DNA from 2 places in the Streptomyces sp. NPDC013455 genome. Region 1 is predicted to be linked to the other one. Evidence: predicted binding sites of a transcription regulator. Region 1 holds the regulator's gene; the other holds the start of a gene.

The links. The regulator HrcA, encoded in region 1, represses chaperone genes, less so after heat shock. The targets are predictions, from matches to a motif close to TTNGCACTCNGNNNNNCNGAGTGCNAA.
Region 2: groES (co-chaperone GroES) is a predicted target of HrcA. The motif match lies at 5,118-5,144, and genes of this name have one in related genera.

Annotation. Positions count from the first base shown of each region.
Region 1 is NZ_JBEYCX010000001.1:680,456-688,507, forward strand. It holds gene ABZ576_RS03015 (16S rRNA (uracil(1498)-N(3))-methyltransferase) at 1-656, opposite strand, end outside; gene ABZ576_RS03020 (nitronate monooxygenase) at 653-1,729, opposite strand; gene dnaJ (molecular chaperone DnaJ) at 2,198-3,334, opposite strand; gene hrcA (heat-inducible transcriptional repressor HrcA) at 3,335-4,351, opposite strand; gene ABZ576_RS03035 (MBL fold metallo-hydrolase) at 4,514-5,236, shown strand; gene ABZ576_RS03040 (DUF3097 domain-containing protein) at 5,485-6,315, shown strand; gene hemW (radical SAM family heme chaperone HemW) at 6,547-7,779, opposite strand; gene ABZ576_RS03050 (SpoIIE family protein phosphatase) at 7,808-8,052, opposite strand, start outside.
Region 2 is NZ_JBEYCX010000010.1:121,538-129,589, reverse strand. It holds gene ABZ576_RS18385 (LysR family transcriptional regulator) at 1-468, opposite strand, end outside; gene ABZ576_RS18380 (MOSC domain-containing protein) at 549-1,217, shown strand; gene ABZ576_RS18375 (SDR family oxidoreductase) at 1,294-2,067, shown strand; gene ABZ576_RS18370 (ester cyclase) at 2,145-2,852, shown strand; gene groL (chaperonin GroEL) at 2,914-4,542, opposite strand; gene groES (co-chaperone GroES) at 4,662-4,970, opposite strand; gene ABZ576_RS18355 (polysaccharide deacetylase family protein) at 5,225-6,031, opposite strand; gene ABZ576_RS18350 (polysaccharide deacetylase family protein) at 6,028-6,939, opposite strand; gene ABZ576_RS18345 (class I SAM-dependent methyltransferase) at 7,030-8,052, shown strand, end outside.

The DNA of each region.
Region 1 (8,052 bases):
GGCTTGGCGCCCGCCTGCGCGAACAGCGCCAACTCGTCCCGGGACACGCCTCCTTCGGGGCCGACGACGAGTACGATCTCGCCCTCGGCGGGCAGTTCCGCGGTGGCCAGCGGCTCACTGGGGTGCTCGAAGTCGGAGTGGAGCACGGCGGCGAAGTCGGCCCCGGCGAGGAGGGCGGCCACCTGTCGGGTGGTCGCCGCGTCCGCGACCTCGGGGAAGCGGACCCGGCGGGACTGCTTGCCGGCCTCGCGGGCGGTGGACCGCCACTTGCCGAGGGCCTTCAGCCCGCGGTCGCCCTTCCACTGGGTGATGCAGCGGGCGGCCTGCCAGGGCACGATCGCGTCGACGCCGACCTCGGTCATGGTCTCGACGGCGAGTTCGCCGCGGTCGCCCTTGGGCAGGGCCTGGACGACGGTGATGCGGGGGCTGGGCGCCGGCTCCTCGGAGATCTCCCCCAGGTGGACGACCAGCCGGTCCTTGCCCTCGGAGCCGATCACCTCGCACACCGCGTGGCGCCCGGCGCCGTCGGTGAGGACGACCTCCTCGCCGGCCTGGAGCCGCTTCACGGACACGGCGTGCCGGCCTTCGGGGCCGTCCAGGACGTACCGGTCGCCGTCCGGGTCGAAGTGCTCGACGACGAAGACGGGGGCGGTCATCGCGGGTCACCTCCGGCCGACAACGCTGTCCGGGCCTCGGCGAGTTCGGCCACCAGCACCTCCACCAGCCGTCCGGCCGGCAGCTCGCGGGCCAGGCGGTGTCCCTGCCCCGCCCACAGCGCCATGCCCTGTGCGTCACCGGCCTTGGCGGCGGCCTTGCGCACCGGCGAGGTGAGGTGGTGGACCTCCGGGTAGGCGGCGGGGGCGTACGGGCCGTGCTCGCGCAGGAAGCGGTTGACCAGTCCGCGGGCCGGGCGGCCGGAGAAGGCGCGGGTCAGTTCGGTGCGCGTGAACAGCGGGTTGGTCAGCGCCTGTTTGTGCGGGGCGGGGGCGCCGGACTCGTGCGTGGCGAGGAAGGCGGTGCCCAGCTGGGCCGCGCTCGCGCCCGCCGCGAGGGCGGCGGCGATCTGGCCGCCGCGCATGATGCCGCCGGCGGCGACGACCGGGATGCGCACGGCCTCCCGGATCTGCGTGAGCAGCGACAGCAGGCCGATGCCGGAGCCGTCGTTCTCCGGGAGGTCCCGGTGCGTGCCCTGGTGGCCGCCGGCCTCCACGCCCTGGGCGATCACCCCGTCCGCGCCGGCCCGCTCGGCCGCGCGGGCCTCCTCCGCGGTGGTGGCGGTGACCAGGGTGTAGGTGCCGGCCCGGTGCAGCTTGTCGAACACGTCCCGGCTCGGTACGCCGAAGTGGAAGGAGACCACCGGCACCGGGTCGTCGAGCAGGACGGCGAGCTTGGCGTCGTAGCCGTCGTCGCGGCCGCTGTCCGGGTCGCCCAGCTCGGTCTCGTACCAGGCGGCCTCGCCGGCCAGCTGATGGGCGTAGACCTCGACGGCGCCGGACTCGGCGTGCTCGGGCTGGGGCATGAACACGTTGACGCCGAAGGGGCGGCTCGTGAGCCCGCGCAGCTGCTTGATCTCCTGGTACATGCCGTCGGCGGTCTTGTATCCGGCGGCGAGGAACCCGAGGCCGCCGGCCTCGGAGACGGCGGCGGCGAGCTGCGGGACGGAGACACCGCCCGCCATGGGGGCCTGCACGATCGGGTGGGGGAAGAGATCGGTCAGCGCGGAGGACATGACGGCATGTTGTCACGTCCTCCGAACAAGACCGAATCCAGGCTTCCCCGGGCATAGGCCACCGGCATACGGGGCACCGGAGCACCCCGGAGCGGGCGCCCGGCACCCGCCCGAGGGTGTCCCTCAGCGTCCGTTGAAGGCGTCCTTCAGGCGGGAGAACAACCCCTGCTGCCCGGGCCGACCGTGCCTGCCCGGGGGACGACCCCCGGACCCCCAGCCACTCCCCGGCCTGCCCGGGTCAGCGGCCGTTGAAAGCGTCCTTCAGACGGGAGAACAACCCCTGCTGCCCGGGCCGACCGTGCCTGCCCGGGGGACGACCCCCGGACCCCCAGCCACTCCCCGGCCTGCCCAGGTCAGCGGCCGTTGAAAGCGTCCTTCAGACGGGAGAACAACCCCTGCTGCCCGGGCCGATCGTGCCTGCCCGGGGGACGACCCCCGGACCCCCAGCCACTCCCCGGCCTGCCCGGGTCAGCGGCCGTTGAAAGCGTCCTTCAGGCGGGAGAACAACCCCTGCTGCCCGGGCTGGAACTGGCCCTGGGGGCGCTCCTCGCCGCGGAGCTTGGCCAGCTCGCGCAGCAGGCGTTCCTGCTCGGGGTCGAGCTTGGTCGGGGTGGTGACCTCCACGTGCACGATCAGGTCGCCCCGGCCGCCGCCGCGCAGGTGCGTGACGCCCCGGCCGTGCAGCGGGATCGACTGGCCGGACTGGGTGCCGGGCCGGATGTCGACCTCCTCCATGCCGTCCAGCGTCTCCAGCGGCACCTTGGTGCCGAGGGCCGCCGCCGTCATCGGGATGGTGACCGTGCAGTGCAGGTCGTCGCCGCGCCGCTGGAAGGTGGGGTGCGGCAGCTCGTGGATCTCCACGTACAGGTCGCCGGCCGGACCACCGCCGGGGCCGACCTCGCCCTCGCCGGCGAGCTGGATCCGGGTGCCGTTGTCTACACCGGCCGGGATCTTCACGGTGAGCGTGCGGCGCGAGCGGACGCGGCCGTCGCCGGCGCACTCCGGGCACGGGGTCGGCACCACCGTGCCGAAGCCCTGGCACTGGGGGCAGGGCCGCGAGGTCATGACCTGGCCCAGGAAGGACCGGGTGACCTGCGAGACCTCACCGCGGCCGCGGCACATGTCGCACGTCTGGGCGGACGTGCCCGGGGCCGCGCCCTCACCGCTGCACGTGCCGCACACGACGGCGGTGTCCACCTGGATGTCCTTGGTGGTCCCGAAGGCCGCCTCGTCCAGCTCGACCTCGATGCGGATCATCGCGTCCTGGCCGCGCCGGGTGCGCGAGCGCGGCCCGCGCTGCGACGCCGTGCCGAAGAACGCGTCCATGATGTCCGAGAAGTTGCCGAAGCCACCGGCGCCGAAGCCGCCGGCGCCGGCCCCGCCCGACTGGGAGAGCGGGTCGCCGCCGAGGTCGTAGACCTGCTTCTTCTGCGGGTCCGACAGCACCTCGTAAGCGGCGTTGATCTCCTTGAACCGCTCCTGGGTCTTCGGATCGGGGTTGACGTCCGGGTGCAGCTCGCGCGCGAGCCGGCGGAACGCCTTCTTGATCTCATCCTGCGACGCGTCGCGGCGCACGCCGAGAACGGCGTAGTAGTCCGTGGCCACTTACGACTCCGCCAGGATCTGTCCGACGTACCGTGCCACTGCGCGTACCGCTCCCATCGTTCCCGGGTAGTCCATGCGGGTCGGTCCGACCACGCCGAGCTTGGCAACCGCCTCGCCGCCCGAACCGTAGCCCACCGACACCACGGAGGTTGAGTTGAGTCCTTCATGGGCGTTCTCGTGGCCGATGCGCACGGTCACGCCGGGGTCCTTCGCCTCGCCGAGGAGCTTGAGGAGCACGACCTGCTCCTCCAGGGCCTCCAGGACGGGCCGGATCGTGAGGGGGAAGTCGTGCCCGAAGCGGGTGAGATTGGCGGTACCGCCGATCATCAGCCGCTCCTCGTTCTCCTCCACGAGTGTCTCCAGGAGGGTGGAGAGCACCGTGGAGACCGTACCGCGGTCCTCGTGCTCGAACGCCTCCGGGAGGTCCTCGACCAGTTTCGGCACGTCCGTGAACCGGCGGCCCGCGACCCGGCTGTTCAGCCGTGCCCGCAGGTCCGCCAGCGAGGCCTCGCCGAACGGCGCCGGGCAGTCGACCATCCGCTGCTCGACCCGGCCGGTGTCCGTGATCAGCACGAGCATCACGCGCGCCGGGGCGAGCGAGAGCAGCTCCACGTGCCGGACCGTGGACCGGGTCAGGGACGGGTACTGCACGACGGCGACCTGCCGCGTCAGCTGCGCGAGCAGCCGGACGGTCCGGGCCACCACGTCGTCGAGGTCGACGGCGCCCTCCAGGAAGTTCTGGATGGCCCGCCGCTCGGGCGCGGTCATCGGCTTCACGCCCGCGAGCTTGTCCACGAAGAGCCGGTAGCCCTTGTCCGTGGGGATGCGCCCCGCGCTGGTGTGCGGCTGGGCGATGTACCCCTCGTCCTCCAGGGCCGCCATGTCGTTGCGGACGGTCGCCGGGGAGACACCGAGGTTGTGCCGCTCGGTGAGCGCCTTGGAACCGACCGGCTCCTCGGTGCCCACGTAGTCCTGGACGATGGCGCGCAGTACCTGAAGCCTGCGTTCACTCAGCATTCGCGCGCACCTCCAGCACGTCGTCCCCTCGTCCCTTCGGGTCGTCCGCCTGGCACTCTTCCCATGCGAGTGCCAGCGTTCCCCGGCCCAGTGTACGGCTGTCGGGTACACACTGGGCAAGGTCGGGCCGCCGTACCGGGTCGTACCGCTAGCGTCGCCGGTATGACCGTGACTTGGGAAGAGCTCGGGTGGGAACGGCTGGCGGCCGGGGTGGGGCGGTGCCGGCTGCCCGGCTGGGACTGCACCGCCGGCCTGGTGATCGGCGCGGGCACGGCGCTCGTGGTGGACGCCGGATCGAGCCTCACCGAGGGGGCGCGGCTACGGGCGCAGGCGCAGGAACTGGCCGACGGCCGTGTGACCCATCTCGCCCTGACCCATCCGCACTTCGACCACGTCTTCGGCGCCGCCGCGTTCGCCGGCGTACAGGCGTACGCGGCGGTGGGCCTGGACGCGGTGCTGGCGTACGAGCGCGAGGAGCTGCGCCTGGACGCGGTGCGCAACGGTCTGCCCGCCGCGGACGCGGAGCGCGCGGTGGAGGCGCTGGTCCCGCCCGGGCACCTGGTCTCGGGCGAGTGGACCCTCGATCTCGGCGACGGCCGGCAGGCGCTGCTGGCGAACGTGGGCCCCGGCCACACCGCGCACGACCTGGTGGTGCTGGTGCCGGGCGACCCGGAGGTCGTCTTCTGCGGTGACCTGGTGGAGGAGTCCGGCGAGCCGCAGGCGGGGCCCGACGCGGTCCCGTCCCGCTGGCCGGACGCGCTGGACCGGCTGCTGGCGCTCGGCGGCGAGGAGGCGGTGTACGTGCCGGGTCACGGCGCGGTGGTGGACGCGTCCTTCGTCCGCCGCCAGCGGGACGCGCTGGCCGCGCGCTTCGGCGTGCTCTGAGCGGACCGGCGTTCCTTCGGCGGCCCGGTCCTCTCTCGGCGGCCCGGCGTTCCCTCGGCGGCCCGGTCCTCCCTCGGCGGCCCGGTCTTCCCTCGGCGGCCCGGTCCTCTCTCGGCGGCCCGCACCGGCGTTCCCTGACCGGCTTCCCGGGGCGGCCGGCCGGTGCCCGGCGTGATCCGGGCGGCTCCCGGGGGCGTTCCACGGCGTGTCGTGAGCCTCGGCGGGCGTCTTCTCCTATCGTCGTTCGAATGCGCCAGTACTCCCGCGACCTCACCCCGCCGTGGAAGAAGCAGCAGCCCGTGCCGGAGGTGCCGGCCGAGCCGGGACTGGTCGTGGAGGAGCCCGGCACCGGGTTCTGCGGGGCGGTGATCCGCTGCGAGGCCGGCACGGTGACCCTGGAGGACCGCTTCGGCAAGCACCGGGTGTTCCCGCTGGAGCCGCGCGGCTTCCTGCTGGAGGGGCGGGTGGTGACGCTGGTCCGGCCGTCGTCAGCTCCGGCGCGGCCGGCCCGTACGGCATCCGGTTCGGTCGCCGTCCCCCAGGCACGCGCGCGCGTGGCCCGCGCCGGCCGCATCTACGTCGAGGGCCGGCACGACGCCGAGCTGGTCGAGAAGGTCTGGGGGGACGACCTGCGCGTCGAGGGGGTGGTCGTGGAGTACTTGGAGGGCGTGGACGACCTGCCGGCGATCGTGGAGTCCTTCGCTCCGGGCCCGGACGCCCGCCTGGGCGTGCTGGTGGACCACTTGGTGCCAGGCACGAAGGAGTGGCGGATCGCGCAGTCGGTGACCAGCGAGCACGCGCTGGTGGTCGGCCACCCCTACATCGACATCTGGCAGGCCGTGAAGCCGGCCGCGCTGGGCATCGCGGGATGGCCGGCGGTGCCCAGGGGGCAGGACTGGAAGACGGGGGTGTGCCGGGCGCTGGGGTGGCCGTCGGAGAACACCGGGGCGGTGTGGCAGGCGATCCTGCGGCGGGTGGGCTCCTACAAGGACCTGGAGCCGGAGCTGCTGGGACGGGTGGAGGAGCTGATCGACTTCGTCACGGGGAGCGGGGGGCCCGACGGCCCGACGTCCGGGTGAGTGCCGGACACGGTGGTCCGGGCCGCCGATCTCCCGGACCATGCCGGTCCGGCTCCCCGAAGCCCCGGTCCGGGTTCCCGGAACCCCGGTGCGGGTTCCCGAAGCCCCGGTGCGGGTTCCCGGAACACCGGTCCGGGTTCCCGCACCGGCGTTCCCGGAGGCTCCCCGCACCGGCGTTCCCGGAGGCTCCCCGCACCGGCGTTTACCGGCGGTTCCCCGCACCCGGAGTGATCAGTCCACCAGGTCCCGCACCACCGCGTCCGCCAGCAGCCGGCCCCGCAAGGTGAGCACGGCCCGCCCCTGCGCGTAGGGCCCCTCCTGGAGCAGCCCGTCGGCCAGCGCCCGCCGGGACGCCGCCAGCCCCTCCTCCTTCAGCAGCGACAGCGGCACCCCCTCGCGCAGCCGCAGCTCCAGCAGGATCCGCTCCACCCGCCGGTCCTCCTCGGACAGCAGCTCGCGGCCCGCGCCCGGGGAACGGCCGGCGGCGAGGGCGGCCGCGTACGCGCCCGGGTGCTTCACGTTCCACCAGCGCACCCCGCCCACGTGCGAGTGCGCCCCGGGCCCGGCGCCCCACCAGTCGGCGCCCCGCCAGTACAGCTCGTTGTGCAGGCAGCGGCCCGCCTCGGAGGTGGCCCAGTTGGAGACCTCGTACCAGTCGAAGCCCGCCCGGCCGAGCATCTCCTCGGCGATCAGGTAGCGGTCGGCGTGGACGTCGTCGTCGGTCGCCGGGATCTCGCCCCGGCGGATCCGGCGGGCGAGCTGGGTGCCCTCCTCCACGATGAGCGCGTAGGCGCTGATGTGGTCGGGGCCGGCGCCCAGGGCGGCCTCCAGGGACGCCCGCCAGTCGTCGTCGCTCTCCCCCGGCGTGCCGTAGATCAGGTCGAGGTTGACGTGGTCGAAGCCCGCCGCCCGGGCCTCCGCCACGCAGCGCTCCGGGCGGCCCGGGGTGTGGGTGCGGTCGAGGACGCGCAGCACGTGCCGCCTCGCGCTCTGCATGCCGAAGGAGATCCGGTTGAAGCCGCCCTCGCGGAGGGTGGCGAGATAGGCGGGGCCGACGGACTCCGGGTTCGCCTCGGTGGTGATCTCGGCGTCCGGGGCGAGCCCGAACTCGTCGCGGATCACGCCCAGCATGCGGACGAGGTCGTCGGCGGCGAGCAGGGTCGGCGTGCCGCCGCCGACGAAGACCGTACGGACCGCGCGCGGGTCGTCGCCGAGCACCTTCCGCGCCAGCCGGACCTCGTCCGCCAGCGTGTCCGCGTAGTTGTCCCGGGAGGCGAGCACTCCGCCGGTGCCGCGCAGCTCGGTGGCGGTGTAGGTGTTGAAGTCGCAGTAGCCGCAGCGGGTGGCGCAGTACGGGACGTGCAGGTAGAAACCGAGCGGGCGGGCGGCGGCCCCGGCGAGCGCGTGCGCGGGCAGCGCGCCGTCGGCGGGGACGGGCTCGCCGTCGGGGAGTGCGGAAGGCATGCCTTCCATTGTCCAGCACCCGGGGGTGTCACTCCGCCTGGAGCACCAGCAGGGCCAGGTCGTCCTCGGGGAGCCCGCCGCCGAAGTCGTGGACGAGGCGGCGGATCCTCTCCGCGATCAGCTCGGCGCCGAGCCCGGCGCAGCCCGCCAGCGCGCGGGCGAGCCCGTCGCCGTCGTCGAACTGGCGGGAGCCGGAGCGGCGCTCGGTCACCCCGTCGGTGACGCACAGCAGGCTGTCGCCGGGCCGCAGCTCCAGGGTCTCGCTGGTGTACG
Region 2 (8,052 bases), on a different contig from region 1:
GGCGACCGCCGCCCCCTCGTAGCGGAAGGCCAGGGCCAGGTCGCAGTCGCCTTCGCGCAGCAGTTCGACGGACTTCGGGGGTTCGGCCTCCTCCAGGGAGACGCGGGTACCGGGATGGGCGGCGCGCAGGGCGGCCAGGGCGGTGGGGACGAGGGTGGAGCTGCCGCTGGGGAACGAGACCAGCCGGACGCGGCCCGCGCGCAGGCCGGCGATGGCGGCGACCTCCTCCTCGGCGGCGGTGAGCCCGGCCAGGATGCCGGAGGCGTGCCGGACGAGGGCCTCGCCGGCCTGGGTGAGGCGCATCTCGCGGCCGGTGCGGACCAGCAGCGGGGTGCCGACCGACGCCTCCAGGGCCTTCATCTGCTGGCTGACGGCAGGCTGGGTGCAGCCCAGCTGGCGCCCCGCCGCGGAGAAGGAACCGGTGGTGGCGACGGCGCGCAGAACGCGCAGGTGGCGGGCTTCGATCACCGTCCGAGCATAAGGCCGCCTTGGGCGAGGTGACCCATATTCGTTCGACGCTTTGAGGAGCGGTCCCGTACCGTGCGGGCATGAAGCTTCTCTCGGTCAATCTGGGCCGCCCCCGGCCGGTGCCGTACACGGACCAGCCGCAGGGTGTGACGGGCATCGACAAGCAGCCCGTCGACGGGCCGGTGCGCGTGGCGGCTCCGGGCCGCAAGGGGACCGGCGGCAGCGGGCTGGCCGGTGACACGGTGTGCGACCTGCGCCATCACGGCGGCGACGACCAGGCGGTGTACGCGTTCGCGCGGGAGGACCTGGACGACTGGGAGCGCGAGCTGGGCCGGCCGCTGGCCAACGGCTGCTTCGGGGAGAACCTCACGACCGACGGGCTCGACGTGTCCGGGGCGCTGATCGGCGAGCGCTGGCGGATCGGTGCGGAGGTGGTTCTGGAGGTGACCTCGGGCCGTATTCCGTGCCGTACGTTCCAGGGCCATCTGGGCGAGCGCGGCTGGGTCAAGAGGTTCACGCGGAAGGGCGCAACGGGTGCCTACCTCCGGGTGATCGAGCCGGGCGAGCTGAGGGCGGGCGACGCGGTGGAGATCGTGCACCGGCCGGACCACGGCGTGACGGCGGCGATGGAGTTCCGCGCGGTCACCACCGAGCGGCACCTGCTGCCCCGGCTGCTCGCGGCGGGCGGGGCGCTGCACCCGGAGACGCTGGAGCGGGCCCGGAAGTACGCGGCGGAGCACGGGGGCTGAGACCGCGTCAGCGGTGCGGCCGGCCGGGGCAGCGCGGACAGCGGGGACTGTCGGGCCGGGTCACTACCCTTGGGCCATGACAACGGCTCTGATTACGGGATCGACCGCGGGTATCGGTGCCGCGTTCGCGCGGCGGCTGGCGGCTGACGGGCACGACCTCGTCCTGGTCGCACGGGACACCGGGCGGCTGCGCGAGCAGGCGACCGAACTGCACGACCGGCACGGCATCGAGGTCGAGGTGCTGACCGCCGACCTGTCCGAGGACAAGGGCATCGAGGCGGTCGCCGACCGGCTCGGCGACCGGAAGAACCCGGTCGACCTGCTGGTGAACAATGCCGGGTTCGGCAACAAGGGCCGCTACCTGGACGTGTCGATGGCGGACGAGCTGCGGATGCTCAAGGTGCACTGCGAGGCGGTGCTCCGGCTGACGTCCGCGGCGGCCGGGGCGATGCGCGAGCGCGGCCGGGGCGGCGTGGTGAACGTCGCCTCGGTGGCCGCCTTCGTCCCGCGCGGCACGTACGGCGCGTCCAAGGCGTGGGTCGTGCAGTTCACCCAGGGTGCGGCGAAGGACCTGGCGGGCACCGGGGTCCGGCTGATGGCGCTGTGCCCGGGCTTCGTGCGCACCGAGTTCCACCAGCGGGCCGGGATGGGCACGGACAACATCCCGGGCTGGATGTGGCTGGACGCCGACAAGCTGGTCGCGGCGGCCCTGGCCGACCTGGCACGCGGCAAGTCGGTGTCCATCCCCGACCCCCGGTACAAGGCCCTGATGGGGCTGGTGAAGCTGACGCCGCGCGGGCTGCTGGGCGGGGTCAGCTCCCGGACGGGACGCAAGTACGGGCCGCAGTAGAAGCGCGGTGGCGCCGCCGTCCCGGTGGGAAAATGGGCGGGACGGTACCGGACCTAGGGGGGCCCGGAGGCGGCGTCATGACCTTCGTACAGCTCATCGAGTGCAGGACGAGCCGGCTGGACGAGATGAACCGGCTCATGGACGACTGGGTCGAGCAGACCAGAGGGAAGCGGACGGCGACGCACGCGGTGGTCGGCAAGGACCGCTCGGACGCGTCGCACATCGTCGAAGTGGTGGAGTTCCCGTCGTACGAGGAGGCGATGCGGAACTCGAACCTCCCGGAGACCGGTGAGATCTTCCGGGAGCTGGTCGCGCTGTGCGACGAGATGCCGGCGTTCACCGACCTGGACGTCGTACGGGACGAGCGGCCGGCCGAGGAGACCGTGCGCGACTTCTTCGCGGCGCTCGCGAGCCCGGGCGAGCTGCCTCCGCTCAACGATCTCCTCGACGAGGACATCCACGGCCACGACCCGGTGAACCCGCAGGACACCCTCGGGCTGGACCACGCCCGCGCCGAGTTCCGGATGTGGCGCGCCGCCTTCGACTTCACGTTCACCGTCGAGGAGGTGCTGGTCCAGGGCGACCGGGCCTGCGCGCGGTGGACCTGGAACGCCACCCACAGAGCCGACTTCCTCGGCATCGCGCCCACCGGCAGGCGGGTCACGATGACCGGGATGACACTGTTCCGGTTCGGCCCCGGCGGCAAGATCGCCGAGCTGTGGTGGCAGCACGACCAGCTGGGGCTGATGCAGCAGCTCGGGGCGCTGGACGAACTGGAGCGGTAGACGACGCGAGGGCCCGGCACCCCCGTCGGGAGTGCCGGGCCCCAGCTCAGCTGCGGTTCGCTCAGTGGGCGTGGCCGTGGCTGTGGCCGTGGCCCGCGGCCTCCGGCTCCTCTTCCTTCTTCTCGACGACCAGGGTCTCGGTCGTGAGCAGCAGGGAGGCGATGGAGGCGGCGTTCTCCAGGGCCGAGCGGGTGACCTTGACCGGGTCGATGACGCCGGCCTTGATCAGGTCGCCGTACTCGCCGGTGGCGGCGTTGTAGCCCTGCCCCTTGTCCAGGTCCTTGACCTTGGACACGATGACGTAGCCCTCCTGGCCGGCGTTCTCGCCGATCCAGCGCAGCGGCTCGACCACGGCGTTGCGGACGACGGCGACACCGGTGGCCTCGTCGCCGGTCTTGTCGAGGTTGCCCTCGAGGACCTTGGAGGAGTGGACCAGCGCGGAGCCACCACCGGAGACGATGCCCTCCTCGACCGCGGCGCGGGTCGCGGAGATGGCGTCCTCCAGACGGTGCTTCTTCTCCTTCAGCTCCACCTCGGTGGCGGCGCCGACCTTGATCACGCACACGCCGCCGGCCAGCTTCGCGAGGCGCTCCTGGAGCTTCTCGCGGTCCCAGTCGGAGTCGGTGTTCTCGATCTCGGCCTTGATCTGCGCGACGCGGCCGTGCACGTCCTCGGACTTGCCGGCGCCGTCGACGATCGTGGTGTCGTCCTTGGTGACGGTGACGCGGCGGGCGGAGCCGAGCACGTCGATGCCGACCTGGTCGAGCTTGAGGCCGACCTCCTCGGAGATGACGGTGGCGCCGGTGAGGACGGCCATGTCCTGGAGCATCGCCTTGCGGCGGTCGCCGAAGCCGGGGGCCTTCACCGCGACGGCGTTGAAGGTGCCGCGGATCTTGTTGACGACCAGGGTCGACAGGGCCTCGCCCTCGACGTCCTCGGCGATGATCAGCAGCGGCTTGGAGGAGCCGGCCTGGATGACCTTCTCCAGCAGCGGCAGCAGGTCCGTGATGGCGGAGATCTTGCCCTGGTTGATGAGGATGTACGGGTCCTCCAGGACGGCCTCCATGCGCTCCTGGTCCGTCACGAAGTACGGCGACAGGTAGCCCTTGTCGAAGGCCATGCCCTCGGTGAAGTCCAGCTCCAGACCGAAGGTGTTGGACTCCTCGACGGTGATGACACCGTCCTTGCCGACCTTGTCCATCGCCTCGGCGATGAGCTCGCCGACCTGCTGGTCCTGGGCGGACAGCGCGGCGACGGCGGCGATGTCGGACTTCTCGTCGATCGGGCGGGCCGAGGCGAGCAGGTCGTCGGAGACAGCCTTGACCGCGGCGTCGATGCCCTTCTTCAGGGCGGCCGGGGAAGCGCCGGCGGCGACGTTCTTCAGGCCCTCGCGCACCAGCGCCTGGGCGAGGACGGTGGCGGTGGTGGTGCCGTCACCAGCGATGTCGTTGGTCTTGGTCGCCACCTCCTTCACCAGCTGCGCGCCGAGGTTCTCGTACGGGTCCTCGATCTCGACCTCGCGGGCGATCGTGACACCGTCGTTGGTGATGGTGGGGGCGCCGAACTTCTTGTCGATGACGACGTTGCGGCCCTTGGGGCCGATCGTCACCTTGACCGTGTCGGCCAGCTTGTTGACGCCGCGCTCAAGGGCGCGACGGGCGTCCTCGTCGAACTTCAGGATCTTCGCCATGACAGCGGGAGCCCTCTCGGAAATCTGTGGGTGAAAAGACGCTGCGCCCCGGGCGCCCGGCTTCTTGGTGGTCGCGGGGGCCAGGGGCGCAGCTCAAAGCAAATGGTTGCTTCGAGGGATTACTTCTCGATGATCGCGAGCACGTCGCGAGCCGAGAGGACGAGGTACTCCTCGCCGTTGTACTTCACCTCGGTGCCGCCGTACTTGCTGTAGAGGACGACGTCGCCGACCTTGACGTCGAGCGGCAGGCGCTCGCCGTTCTCGAACCGGCCCGGGCCCACGGCGAGGACGGCGCCCTCCTGGGGCTTCTCCTTCGCGGTGTCCGGGATGACCAGGCCAGAGGCCGTGGTCTGCTCGGCGTCCAGCGGCTGGACCACGATGCGGTCCTCGAGCGGCTTGATGGCAACCTTGGAGCTGGCGGTCGTCACGATCCGACCTCCCCCTTCGGAGATCTCACGGGGTTAACTGTCTGAGGTGGCGACCAGGTCGATCCGTCGTCGCGGGTGCCGGACCTGCCCGTCGCGTTTGTTGGCACTCTCCAGGGGGGAGTGCCAGACCTGAGACTATGACCGCGATTAGCACTCGGTCAAGCGGAGTGCCAATGCCGCGCGGCGCGTCGGCCGGATTCGCCCGCGCCGGGCCGTCCACCGGCCCGGCCGGCGCCGACGCGGGAGGGCGGCGGCTAGAGGTAGTCCTCCAGGCGTCCGACCGTCAGTCCCCGTTCCTGGACCCGGCGCAGCACCCGCACCGTGCGCTCGCGCAGCGGCAGGCGCGTCGACTCGTCGGGGCCCACCAGGACGATGTCGCCCGGGCGCAGCTCGTGGGGGCCGTGGGTGTAGCCGAGGCCGGCCGCGGTGAGGGCGGCGCGCCACAGCACGACGGTGGAGATGCCGCAGTCGGCCGCCGCGCGCAGGGTGGTGGCGTCGTAGGAGCCGTAGGGCGGGCGGAAGAGACGGGGGCGGACGCCGAGGCGGGCGCGGAGGCGGTCCTGCTGGCCGCAGATCTCGGCGCGCTGGCCGGCGTACGGCAGTCCGGCCGGGGCCCGGTGGTCGACGGTGTGGTTCTGGATGCCGGCGCCGAGCGCGCGCAGCCGGGCGAAGTGGCCGTAGCCGGGGGCGGCGACGCTGTCGGTGAGGAACAGGGTGACCGGGAGGCCGAGTTCGCGGACCATGTCGACGAAGCGGGGGTCGCGTTCGGCGCCGTCGTCGTAGGTGAGGAAGACGACCGGATCGCGGGTGGCGACGCGGTCGACCACCGGGGGCGGGGTGTGCGGCCCCGGCCGCGCGGTGAGCGGCCGGGCGGGGTGGCGCGGGGAGCGGGCGAGCGGCCGGCTCAGGCCCCAGTGCCGGTAGCCGCGGTCGGCGGCGGGCCCGTGCGGGCGTACCCCTTCGGCGGCCTTCTTGCCGAGCCGCTCGATGGGGTCGACGGACTGGGCGCAGCCGGTGAGGAGCAGGGCCGAGGCGAGGACCGCGGCCCGCAGGCGCCTCACAGGTAGTCCTCCAGGCGGGCCACGGCGTAGCCCTCGCGCGTGACCTTGTTCAGGAAGCGGCGCATGTCGTCCACCATCGTGCCGTCCCAGTCGTCCCGGCCGCGGAAGTGGGTGAGGACGATGTCGCCGCGGCGCAGCCGCCGGTCGTCCTCGCGGTACTCCCAGTGGTCGACGAAGACCTCCTCGTTCCAGATCGGCGCGTACTTGATGCCGCACTCCTTGGCGGCGACCAGGGTGTCCTGGTTGTAGTTGCCGTAGGGCGGGCGGAAGACGGTGGGCGCCTTGCCGAAGCGTTCCTTCATGACGGCCTGCATGCCGCAGATCTCGTCCTTCTGCTCCTCGTAGGACAGGCCCGGCAGGTAGGGGTGGTGCAGCGTGTGGTTGTTGAGGGTGTTGCCGTAGGACTGCATCCGGCGGAAGTAGGCGTAGTCGTCCTTCACCAGGTAGTCGCTGAGGAAGGCGGTGTACGGGATCCTGAGCTCCCGCATCATGGCCAGGAACCGCGGGTCCTTCTCCGCGCCGTCGTCGATCGTGAGGAAGACGACCTTCTGCCGGGTGGGGATCGTGGTGAAGACGGGGGGCAGGTCCCAGTCGTCCTGGTGGTCCACCTCGAACCCGTCGCGTGCGGTGATCCTCGGCTTCACCGCGGGCGGCCGCGGAGGGGCCAGCGGGACCTGGTCCAGCCCCCAGCGCCGGGCGGCGGCGACCAGGCGGGCGTGCTCGGCGGCCCGGCGCGCCGCCGGGTCCTGGGGCTGGGCGGGGCCGCCCTGGCCGGGCGCGCTGCGCACGGAGCCGGGCCCGGAGCAGCCGGAGAGCAGGGCGGCGGTGGCCAGCGTGACGGCTCCGCCGCCGCGGGCCAGCCGACGCAGACATGCCCGGCTTTTGTCATTTTGTACTACTGCTCGCATGGTGCCGGATCCTCCCAGGCCCCGGCCCGCGACCCGGGCCGACACCGCCGCCGGAGGCGCACCATCCACCGACTGGCCCACAATGACCCGGTGAACGACCTCGCTCTGCTCCTCACCCCCGAAGGCCGCGCCCTCCTCGACGAGGTGCGCGACACCGAGCCCGCCCAGGAGCTGGCCGTGGCCACCCGGCTGCGCCGGGACCACCCGGCCGAGCTGGTGTCGGCCGCACTCGGCCAGGCCCGGCTGCGGCAGCGGGCGGTGGCGAAGTTCGGGGCCGCGGACGCCGGGCGCATGTTCTTCACGCCGAACGGGGTCGAGCAGTCGACGCGGGCCGCCGTGGCGGCGTACCGGGCCCGGCGGTTCGCGGAGCTCGGCGTGACCCGCGTCGCCGACCTGTGCTGCGGCATCGGCGGGGACGCGATCGCGCTCGCCCGGGCCGGGATCCGGGTGCTCGCCGTGGACCGGGACCCGCTGACGGCGGCGGTGGCGCGGGCGAACGCGGAGGCGCTGGGGCTGGCCGGCCTGATCGAGGTGCGGGAGGCCGACGTCACCGAGGTGGACACCACCGGGTACGACGCGGTGTTCGTCGACCCGGCACGGCGGGGCGGGCGCGGCCGCATCTTCGATCCCGAGGCCTATTCGCCGCCCCTGTCCTGGGCGGTCGGCGCGGCCCGCACGGCCCCCCGTGCCGCACTGAAGATCGCCCCGGGCATCCCGCACGAGGCGGTGCCCGCCGAGGCCGAGGCCGAGTGGATCAGCGACGGCGGGGACGTGAAGGAGGCCGTGCTCTGGTTCGGGACCGGGGCGCCGGGCGCCGTGCGGGCCACACTGCTGCCCGGCCCGCGCTCCCTGCTCGGCCGCGGGCTGCCCGACCCCGCGGTGCGGCCGGTGGGGCGGTACCTGTACGAGCCGGACGGTGCCGTGATCCGCGCGCACCTGGTCGCGGAGGTGGCGGACGAACTCGACGGCGGGCTCGTCGACCCGACCATCGCCTACGTCACCGCCGACGCACTGCGGCCCACCCCGTACGCCACGGCATACGAGATCACCGACCGGCTGCCCTTCAACGTCAAGAAGCTCAAGGCCCTGCTGCGGGAGCGCGAGGTCGGCACG